DNA from 2 places in the Acetobacterium wieringae genome. Region 2 is predicted to be linked to the other one. Evidence: predicted binding sites of a transcription regulator. Region 2 holds the regulator's gene; the other holds the start of a gene.
What was found. Region 2 encodes HrcA, which represses chaperone genes, less so after heat shock. Its sites were predicted from a motif close to TGTTAGCACTCNNNNNNNNNGAGTGCTAACA; they were not measured.
Positions count from the first base shown of each region.

Region 1: a site for HrcA is predicted at 3,546-3,576, ahead of CHL1_RS06460 (Hsp20/alpha crystallin family protein). Genes of this name have one in related genera too.

Region 1 covers NZ_CP097897.1:1,338,653-1,344,375, forward strand. The annotation lists gene CHL1_RS06445 (S41 family peptidase) at 1-1,307, shown strand, start outside; gene CHL1_RS06450 (sensor domain-containing diguanylate cyclase) at 1,354-2,454, opposite strand; gene CHL1_RS06455 (DJ-1 family glyoxalase III) at 2,891-3,448, shown strand; gene CHL1_RS06460 (Hsp20/alpha crystallin family protein) at 3,600-4,049, shown strand; gene CHL1_RS06465 (4Fe-4S binding protein) at 4,124-4,735, opposite strand; gene CHL1_RS06470 (cupin domain-containing protein) at 4,732-5,064, opposite strand; gene CHL1_RS06475 (Crp/Fnr family transcriptional regulator) at 5,154-5,723, shown strand, end outside; gene CHL1_RS18490 (helix-turn-helix domain-containing protein) at 5,684-5,723, shown strand, end outside.
Region 2 covers NZ_CP097897.1:886,458-892,180, forward strand. The annotation lists gene CHL1_RS04365 (glutamate-5-semialdehyde dehydrogenase) at 1-151, opposite strand, end outside; gene CHL1_RS04370 (tyrosine-protein phosphatase) at 423-1,535, opposite strand; gene hemW (radical SAM family heme chaperone HemW) at 1,645-2,814, shown strand; gene hrcA (heat-inducible transcriptional repressor HrcA) at 2,963-3,997, shown strand; gene grpE (nucleotide exchange factor GrpE) at 4,006-4,578, shown strand; gene dnaK (molecular chaperone DnaK) at 4,706-5,723, shown strand, end outside.

The DNA.
Region 1 (5,723 bases), 450 kb from region 2:
CCCTCGCGCAGGAATATGCCTTCACAGAATGGAAGGGAATTGATTGGAACTCCCTTTATGACACTTATGCACCCCAGATTGCCGCCGCCCAAAGCAGTCAGGATTTTAAAGGCTACTATTTGACGCTGCGGGCTTATCTCAATGAAATACCCGATGGCCATGTCCGGGTCAACAATCTTAAAGAAATTGATGATTTATTTATTGGTGGCGGCTATGGGCTGGCACTTGCAAACAGCAGTGATCATAACATCATCATCAGTTGGGTTGATCCTGCGTCGCAGGCCTTTGCAGCCGGGCTGCGACCCGGTACGGAAGTGGTTTCCTGGAATGGTCAGCCGATCCGGACGGCGCTGGATCAAACCGAAACGCTGCTTTGTGGAACATCGGCCACCACCGAATATCTGAATCTGAAAAAGCTGGCCTATCTGGTTCGGGCTCCGATTGGCCAGCCGGTTGAGATCGGCTATCTGGGGGCTGATGGGGTAACCCTGGCAACGTTGGTTGCTTTTGATGATGGGGGCCAATCGCTTCGCAAAAACTATCCGGATGCAGTAGTTTCCAATAAACTTAGGGATATGTTTGTCGGGGTCGATAACCCGGATCCGGTGCCAACGGCGATGGTGGAAAGCCAAACGGTGGCTGATACGATCAGTTATGTAAAAATTCAGGGAGAACTCGATGCTGATCTTCAGGAAACCGGAAAAACGCAGTCAACCCTGGAGCTGCTTCGTGATGCCATTGCTTCTGCGAAACAAAATGGTAGTCAGGGGCTGATTATCGATCTTAGGAATAATATTGGCGGACTGGATCAGATGGCGGCGGATATGCTGGGATTTTTTTATGATCAGCCAGCCTTTTATGAATACCAGAATCTCTATAATCCGGCAACAGGGGCATTTGAAATTCAAGAAAATGAAGACGGCAGTGTTGGTCTGACCATTGCGCCGACCCAACCGCATTATGGGGGAGCGGTGATTGTCTTGATCAATCCCAAGTGCGTCAGTTCCGGAGAAGGGCTGGCGATGGGGCTTCAGAAACTGCCCAATGTCAGAACGCTGGGTTTTTATGGCACCAATGGATCATTTGGCCTGGCTGGCGCTGAAGCCTTGATGCCCGGTTCACTGACGGTCCACTGGCCATCGGGTCAGTCGCTGGACGAACAGAAAAACATCCAGCTGGACAGTCGTAATGGCAGTGGCGGGGTTCGGCCGGATCTGGTCATCCCGATGACGGCGGAAAATGCCATCCGGATTGCCAATGGGGAAGATGTCGAGTTGGCCGAGGCCATCCGGCTACTGCAAAACTAAGAAGACTACTTTCGTTCTCAGCGGGTGGTTGTTTGAGAGTCCAGGTCTAGCCCAACTGCACCTGGTTGCGACCGGCCTTCTTGGCGGCGTACATGGCGTCATCGGCCCGGGCAAGCAGGTCAATTAGGGTGCCCCGGCCCTGATAAACCGCCACCCCCAGACTGGCAGTGATGTGGGTCGGATTGGTAAAGGGGTGTCTGGCAATCTTTAACCGGATTTTTTCACCAAAAAGCAGGGCTCCGGTGGCATCGGTATCGGGCAGAATAAAAACGAATTCTTCGCCGCCCCAGCGCCCGACCCGATCCGTCTGGCGGATGTTGTCAAGCAGTACCGTCGACAACTCATTGAGGATCAGATCCCCGGCCTGATGGCCAAAACGATCATTGACCCACTTGAAATGATCGACATCCAGAAAGATGACGGCAAAGGTCGAATCCGTGCGGTTGGCCCATTTATACTCATCCTCCAGCAGATCCTCGATCCGGGAACGATTGTAAAGCTGGGTCAGTTTATCAGTTTGCGAAAGCCGGATGATTTCCTCCCGCAGCCGCACCTGCTCGGTGATATCCCGGGATACGCCCAGCAATCCTTTGAGCTGATCCTGATCATCATAAACCCCGGTTAGAACCGTGTCGGTCCAGAAGGCCTGGCCATTTTTGGTATATTGCATCTGTTCAAAACGAACCGAATCAAAGCGTTGGCCCCGGGCAATTGTCTGTCTGACCAGGGCCATGGTGCGTTCCATGACCTTTAAGGTTTCCGGCAAAAAATAGTTGATTTCAAGAAAATGATGGGTGACCTCGTCCACCGTGTAGCCGGTCATCCGCTCCACCGAAGGGCTGATATAGGTAAATTCACCATCGAGGTTGATAGTGCTGATAATGTCGCTGGCGTTTTCAATCAGCAGCCGATGATGTTCTTCACTTTCCTTAAGCTTTTTCTTGAGGGCGATCAACTCATCCAGATCACAGATGTCGCCGGTATCCGTTTTTTGGGCCTCACTAACAAATGCCTCGATGTGTCCAAGCTTCCCAATCAGCAAAAGAAAATCGGGGTCATCGGCGTAACCGGCTGGTAGCGGTGGCTTTTTTCCATCCAGCAGGGCATTGAGATAAGCAATCAGGGCGTGGCTATTTTCTGTTGACATAATTGTCTCCTTCATCATCGGGGAATTGCTAAAATTAAGACCCAGTGTCTGGCAATATTGTCAGTAGCTTTATACCCAATTGCCAGGTGATCATGCAAGGTGCTTTACTTAAATTAGTGTTTGCTTAAAACTTAATGATACCACATCCCGATCACTAAAGAAGGGTTAAATAAAAAATTTGTCGGGCTTTTAAATAGTCGTTGTTATTTAACCTGCTTGGGAATAGAATAAGATAAACGCATAGGTAATAGTGAAATTAAAAAACATCGAACAATGGTTGCTTTGGGTGCAGTTTCCACAAACGATTTCGTAACGTGTAGGCGAACTGGCGATAGCCTGTCCGCCGTACAGTGTAGAAATTGTTTCGTGCGAAACTGGGCCCAAAGCGTACGGCAGTTTTGCAAATGACTATTTAAGCTCGTAAAGGAGGAGAAAGATGAAGGTAATTGTTTTTTTAGCACCGGGATTTGAGGAAGTGGAGGCTTTAACGGTTGTCGATTATTTGCGCCGCATCAGCTCGCTGACGGTTGAGATGATCAGCATTGCAGAGGGGCTGATGGTGACGGGCAGCCATCAGATTGAAGTCAAGGCCGACCAGCATATTGATGAGCTGAGTGACCTTGATAGTTATGAGGCCGTCGTGATTCCCGGCGGAATGCCCGGGGCGGCCAACTTAAGAGATGACCCGCGGGTGATTGGCGTGGTCAGAGCGATGGATGAGGCCGAAAAAATAGTGGCCGCCATCTGTGCCGGACCAATTGTGCTGGCCCAGGCGGGGATCGTCACTGGCAGAAATGTGACCTCCTATCCCGGCTTTGAAGATGCCTTTCCGGATTCTTGCTACCAGCAGGCAGCGGTGGTGCGGGACGGCCGTATCATTACGTCCCGGGGGCCGGGAAAAGCGGTGGACTTTGCCCTGGAACTGGTGACTGTTCTGGCAGGGGCGGAAGCGGCCGAAACCTTGCGTAAAAATATTCTCTATGACCGGAAGTAAAAACCCAACGTCGGATTAACTGACCGCCTTAAAAATAACTTAAAAGGCTTTACAGAAGTATTGACAGATAAAAAAAAAGATGGTATAAAATAACCATAGTTAGCACTCGCTAAGTGAGAGTGCTAACAAAATACAATGTAAAGGAGTAGTTATGATGACAGCACTGATTCCGTTTAACAGAAAACGAAATGATTTGATGAATACCGGTTTTAATGATTTCCAGAATATGCTTGACGACTTTTTTGCAGAAGGTTGGCCGATGCGAAGAAGCTTAGCGGGTGACACCTTTAAAATTGACCTCCAGGACAATGAAAAAGAGTATATTGTTGAGGCCGAGCTCCCCGGCTTCCAGAAAAATGAAATCAGTCTATCCCTGGAAGAGGGTCGACTTCAGATAGCCGTCAAGAAGGAAGAAACAAAAGAAGAAACGGATAAAAACTATGTTCATCGGGAACGAAAATTCACGGCCATGACCCGCAACGTCTTTCTAGCCGATGCGGCCTCGGACGACATCAAAGCCAAGCTAACTGATGGGGTTCTGACCATCACGGTGCCCAAGCAGGCCAAGCCGGAGCTGACCAAACAAATTGAAATTGAATAAAGCAAGAAACGCCCTATTTGCAGCAGATAGCCCGCAAATAGGGCGTTTTTATTTTGTATCGGTGGTTTTAGCCATTAGTGATAGCGGATGGCTTTCTGGTGGCAGCTTTGCTGACACTTCAGGCAAACCAGGCAGTGGTGCTTGACAATCTGATGTTTAGATTGCTTTTTTATCGCTCCTGCCGGACAGGCTTTTTGACAGGCTCCACAGTTGTTGCATTTTTCCGGGTCGATGACCATGGCATGGCGGGCTTTCATTCCACTGAGACTTAAGATCGTCCCATAGGGACATAAAAAACGATGCCACAGCTCCGCCGGAAAGAAAAGAGTGAGGATCACACCGCCAGCAAAGAGCAGCGGCAGAATCGGCAGTTTTTGGCCAGTCACGATCACAAAGATAAAGACCAGCAAAAATAGCAACAGGATCACCAGGGGCAGCCAGGGTTTTGACAGCCAGCGGGGAATTTTAAAGCTCTTGATATGGGCTTTCTGTTTCACAAAGGTGATCCCTTCCATCACCGTGTTGATCGGACAGATAAAGCCACAGTAAAGGCGGCTCCAGAACAGCGAAACCAGCAGCCCCAGCCCAAAAACGCCCATCCACAGCTGAATCTTAGCAGTCGCCAGCAGGGCCACGAACAGGCCTAGAAAAGTTAGCTGGATGACCCGGCGCCAGACGGTTGTCATTGCTGGTCCGGCTGATAAAAGGCCGGGCTGGGGGCTTTGATCACAAAAATTTCTAGAATTTCGGGATCTCGGTTATTGACATTCATTTTGACGTGGTAGGGAATATTGATGATCGCTCCGGCTTGATAGCGGTGCGCTTCCTGGTCAGCCAGTTGTAGAGTAAGTGTCCCTTTAATGACAATCATATAGACATTGGAATTGGAAAAGTGTTCTTTTAAACCTTCGCCTTCCGGGAAAATCATGTGATTGATCATCACCGGCTGGTCATCGATAATTTTTTCGATCCGTTTTTCGCTGCCACGGGTAAATGCATAAATTTTTTCTAACATGATAATATCTCCTTTTACTTCAAGATATAATCGAGTATAATCGAAAAATAAAAGAAAAGGTGTTACTATGGTAACACAAGGGGATAAAAATGAAAAATAATGAGATCTTGCGCTTATTGACCAGCGCCAATTATTTTAGTGGCTTTTGTGAAGCTGAGCTGGCAGAAATAATCCATTCTCCAAAAACGAAGATCGGAGAATATCTTAAGGATCAGGTCATTCATTTAAAAGATGAACCTTGTCAATGGATGGACGTGATTCTGTCGGGCCGGGTGGCGGTTTTGAATCTGGATGAAAATGGCAACATGCTGGTTGTCAACGTCTTTGGCGTCGGGGAAAGTATTGGCGAAAATCTGCTCTTTGCCGTCAGAAACAGTTATCCAATGACGGTGATGGCGGCCACCCAAGTCATGATGCTGCATCTAGAACCGGAACTGGTTCTGTCCCTCTGCCAGAAAAATGCCGACTTTCTTAAAGGCTTGCTGCAGTCGATTTCGGAAAAGACGATGATTCTGACAGATAAGCTGACGGTAATTTCCTTAAAAACCGTGCGCCAGCGGATTAACGATTACCTCAGTCATCAATACCAGCTCCAACAAAGCCCGGTGATCACCCTGGGATGTTCCAAAAAGAATTGGCAGAACGGCTGGGCGTGCAGC
Region 2 (5,723 bases):
TATCGACTTGATTGGCAACTGCAAGTGCTTCTTTGTTTTCTTCCAGAGCGTTGGCAATGGCCAGCAGCCCGGCATTTCGCAGCTGACCGTCGGTGGCTGCTAACAGGATGCCCGCCTCCCGGGCGATTTTTCCGCATTGTTCCATTTGCATTGGCATTTCCTCCTAAATTTTGGGATTGGGTTTTTAGGGCGAGGGTCTGACCCCTTGGTCATCACGGATCGCTCCTACAAACTAATGTGTGATAGTCGTATTTAAAAATATGGATTCGTAGGGGCGGGTTTTACCCGCCGGGACGTTTGTATATTGACTAACGTTCCGGGCGAATGCGATTCGCCCCTACACTATGATGTGTGACATTATATGTGTTAACAGAGTTATTGTTTTCTTCGTTGGGGTGGGTAAGCCACCCCAATGACGGCCTTTATTTTGCCAATAAATTTTCTCGAATCTTCTTAAAATCTTTCTCCCGTAGATCCGTTTTTTCCATTAAATAGGTTTCGACATTACCGAAATTGGTGTTTATATAGTCCATGGAAATTTTTAACCACTCAGGCTTGACACCATAAAATTCCCAGAGGTGATAATTTTCAATACCCAGTTCCTCGGACATAATGTTACCCAGCAGGTTAAAACTCTCGTCGAAGGTCAGATTCGTCAGCGTATAGTCAGACAGGATCACATCTTCACTAACGCCTAAAATGCTCAGAATCAGATAAGTCATAAAACCGGTACGATCTTTACCGTTGGTGCAATGATAAAGAATTGGGTATTCCGATGGTTCGGTTAGGTATTTGAGCACTTCGGCAAAGCACTGGGCCCGATCTTCGGTCTGGATTTTGTAAATATGGCGCATAAATGCATCAATTACGCCCGGTTGGGTGAAATCCTGATGATCCAGGCCCATATCTGCACTGGTGAAAATTGGCAGCAGATGGTATTCCGTATTTTTGGGCAACCGATCAGCCTGACGCTTTGATTTGGATTCATTTCTGAAATCAAAGACATGTTTAAGGCGTAGGGCCGAAAAATAGTCGACATCCTTATCGGAAAGGTGGGCCAGCTCTTCACTACGGATCACTTTTCGCCACTTGATTTTGCGACCATCGATTCCCGTGTAGCCGCCGATATCCCGAATGTTGATGGAATTTTCCAGTTGGATCAGACGTTTGCTCAATTGGGTTTCTTCACAAAAAATCAGATTGTTTTCATCTTTGAAATTATATAAGATCCGACCATTGGGGGCAATCAACCCGGGATAGGTGGATTTTTGCGGTTCGGACTCGAAAACTGGAGCAACCTCAGCGGAGGCGGTTATACCCGGTTTATCAGGCTGAGCGGATTCTGTCGTGGACATAGATACTGGGGGCGAATTTTCGTACAGGGGTTCGTCGTGAATCGTTTCTTTATTGAGCGCTTCAGACCAGTCAGTAGATGGGATTGATGGTTTTTTCTTGATTCGTTTTCTAACCAGAAAATAAGCGGGGATAGCGGCAGCAGCGCCAGCAATAATGGCAAGGGTGGTCGTTTTTTTCATTGATGATTTCCTTTCTGTGACTTCCATGATATCTGTTTTTTGATTCATTATATGTTATGATTATAGCATATAATGAATCAAAAAAGTCCTAAAATGTGAGGAGTTAATAATGAATACGTTAAAAGTTGATAGCGGGGGAGGACTGGGTATTTATTGTCATATTCCGTTTTGTCTCAAAAAATGTGCCTACTGTGATTTTTCGTCATTCTCTCATCAGACTGAGGCAGTGATCAGGGATTATTTTGCAGCTTTGCATAAGGAAATTAGAAAATTTTCCGAAGAAAATAAAGGATCAATTTTACCAGCAGTGGATACCATCTATTTTGGTGGGGGAACACCTTCTGCAGTTGATGTCAGACACATCGAAGCTACCCTTTTGCTGTTAAATGAAGTATTTCAGATAAAGGACGATGCCGAAATCACCATTGAAATCAATCCCGGGACGCTGACTACCGATAAAGCCAGACGCTACAAAAAGGCGGGGATCAATCGGGCCAGCGTGGGGCTGCAGGCCTGGCAGGATTTTCTGCTAAAAATCCTTGGTCGGGTTCACAGTCAGGCCGATTTTAAAAAAGCGATGGAGCTCTTAAAAGAAGCGGGATTCAGTAATTTTAGCGTGGATGTAATGGTGGGCTTGCCGGGACAAAAGCTCGAGGATGTAATGGAAACCTTGCAGGCGGTAATAAAATATGCCCCCACCCATCTTTCCTGTTATAGCCTGATTTTGGAGTCGGGAACACCAATGGCCAACTGGGTGGAGTCGGGGCAGTTGGAGCTGCCGGATGAAGATGAGGAACGGGAAATGCACTGGGCCGTGGATGCTTTTCTAAACGAACAGGGATTTTTGCATTATGAAATATCCAGCTTCTGTCGACCCGGATATGAGAGCCGACATAATGTAAAATATTGGGAACTGGTTCCTTACCTGGGTTTTGGTTTGGGGGCTCATGGTTATTTTAACGGCCAACGTTATGGAAACAGTAATGAACTTAACGAGTATTGTCAGTTGCTGAAAGCGGACAAATCACCGTCAATTTTTGAACCGGCGATGACGCCGGAGGAGCAAATGCGTGAGTGGATGTTTTTAGGTTTACGCAAACTGGGTGGGATTCGGGAGGACGATTTTTGCGCCCGTTTTGGAGAAAGCTATTTTGTCCCGTTTGGTGAGGTTATCCAGTCGCTGATCACCGCCAGATTACTGGTATGGGACGGGTCGGTTTTGAAGTTGACACCCAGGGGGCAGGACTTTGGAAATCAGGTATTTATGGCTTTTGTCTAGATGCAATCAGGTCGAAAAAATAACTTAAGAAAACTTTAAAAAGTGAGTAAGCCATTATAGAAACTAGTTGACAAAGTAGGGGTAGGGTGTTATATTTAACTCAGATGTTAGCACTCAATTATTGCGAGTGCTAATAACGAGGTGAATCATGGAACTTAACGCACGTAAAAAGAAAATATTAGAAGTGATCATCCGTGACTACATCAATACCGCCGAGCCGGTTGGCTCCCGGACGCTTTCAAAAAGATGTAATTTGGGTATCAGTCCGGCCACCATTCGAAATGAGATGGCTGATCTTGAAGAACTGGGTTTTCTGGTTCAACCCCATACCTCTTCGGGACGGATTCCAACCCAGCAAGCCTATCGTTATTACGTTGATGAAATTATGGAGATCCAAAAACTTGAGAAGATGATCCGGACGGATATTCATCGCGGTTTTCTGGATCATACCACTGAACTGGGACCGACGATGTCGCATACTGCTCAGGTTTTGTCGCAGCTAACCAACTATACAGCAGTTGTTCTGGCGCCTCGGGTTACAAATTTTAACTGTAAGCATGTCCAAATTGTTTCTTTAATTAAAAACAGGGTACTTATGGTAGTAGTGACTCAGGAAGGGATGGCTAAAAATATTGAGGTAACCCTTTCTCAGGAGGTTGATACCATCCTGGCGCTGAAGCTTTCCAATGTGATTAATGGATTTTTAAAAAATACCGTTCTCAGTGAGATGAGTTCGGATTTAATTGATCAAATTCAGGAATTGTCCCCGGCGGAAAGTAAATTGATCCATGAGATTATCCCGCATCTAAAAAAAGCCTTGATGGAGGACGCTTCGGAGGTTCACTCCACCGGATTAACCAATCTATTTAATTATCCGGAGTTCAGCGACGTCAATAAGATTAAGCAATTGATCAATATTGTTCAGGAAAAGCAGGTGCTCTCAGAAATGATGGCATCCAAGGATGGCAATCAGGTCATTCGGATAAAAATAGGGAGTGAAAATGACAATGAAAATCTTAAAGACTTCAGCATTATTACTTCCACCTACGAGTTGGATGGCGAAATGATGGGCGCCTTTGGCGTAATCGGACCCACCCGGATGAACTATGACAATGTGTCGTCGGTTCTTAACTATATCCGCAATGAGTTAAATTTACATATCTCAAATTTATTAATGAAATAGGTGATTAGATGATAAAAGAAGAGGAAATTAAAACAGAAACCGCTTTTGAAACAGATGAAGCGCTTTTAGATGAAGCAGAAACAGTAGCCGATGAGGCCGCAGCAGAGGAAACCGCAGAGACATCTCCGGAAGAGGTATTAAAGGAGATTGTAAAGGAGGATGAGGCCGTCTTGAATCGCCTGATCAGACTTCAGGCTGATTTTGAGAATTTTAAAAAGCGGAGTCAAAAAGAAAAAACAGAAATGTATCAATTTGCATCAGAGAACTTTGCCACCAAGCTGTTGCCGGTAATGGATAATCTGGAGCGGGCGGAAGCCGCCTTAGCCGATGCCAGCGAGGAAGCCAAGGGTTATATTGATGGACTGGAAATGGTTTTTAAGCAGCTTAAGGATGTTCTCAAAGAAGAAGGACTGGAAGAAATTATCTGCGAAGGTCCTTTTGATCCCAATCTTCACCATGGCGTTGCTGTTGGTGAGGACGAAGAAAAAGAAGACCAGGAGATCATGGATGTATTTCAGAAAGGTTATAAGTTCAAGGGCAAGGTAATCCGGCCAGCCATGGTTAAGGTTTGCAGCAAGTAGCATTGCAGCAGCTAAAAATGAAATTATAATTAGCAATAGAATCATAAAGAATCAAAAATTCGCTGGTCTTATCACCAGAAACGAGTTTTTATTTAAAAAATAGTAAACAATTCAGGAGGAAATAGATATGAGTAAAGAAAAAATTATCGGGATTGACTTAGGAACCACAAACTCTTGTGTAGCCGTATTAGAAGGCGGTGAAGCCGTCGTAATCCCTAATGCTGAAGGAAATAGAACGACCCCATCGGTTGTTGCGTTTGCCAAAGATGGTGAACGACTGGTGGGACAGGTTGCCAAACGACAGGCAGTTACCAATCCGGATCGCACCATTTCGTCAATTAAACGGGATATGGGCACCGACCGTAAAGTAACCGTCGATGACAAAAGTTATACCCCTCAGGAAATTTCAGCCATGATTCTGCAAAAGCTTAAAGCGGATGCCGAAGCGTATTTGGGTGAAACTGTCAGTAAAGCGGTTATCACCGTACCTGCCTACTTCAGTGATGCCCAAAGACAGGCGACCAAAGATGCCGGACGGATTGCTGGTCTGGAAGTACTGCGAATAATCAATGAACCAACCGCAGCAGCGCTGGCTTATGGTTTGGATAAAGATGCCAATGACAAAATTATGGTCTATGACTTGGGTGGCGGAACATTTGACGTATCCATTCTGGAACTGGGGGATGGCGTTTTCGAAGTTAAAGCAACCAATGGAAACAATCACCTGGGTGGTGATGACTTTGACCAGAAAATCATTGACTGGATGGCTGCTGAATTTAAGAAAAGCCATGGAATTGATCTTAAAAATGACAAAATGGCGCTGCAGCGACTTAAAGAAGCAGCAGAAAAGGCCAAAATTGAATTATCGACGGTTATGAAATCAGACATTAATCTACCCTTTATCACCGCCACGGCAGAAGGTCCACAGCATTTGGAATTATCCCTGACCCGGGCAAAATTTGATGAGCTGACCTCAGATCTGGTTAAGAGCACCATTGGACCGGTTGAAAAAGCCATGAAAGATGCCGGCCTTTCTAAAAATGAATTGGACAAGGTAATTTTAGTTGGGGGCTCGACCCGAACCCCATCCGTACAGGATGCCGTTAAAAACATTACCGGTGAAGAAGCTTACAAAGGGATTAACC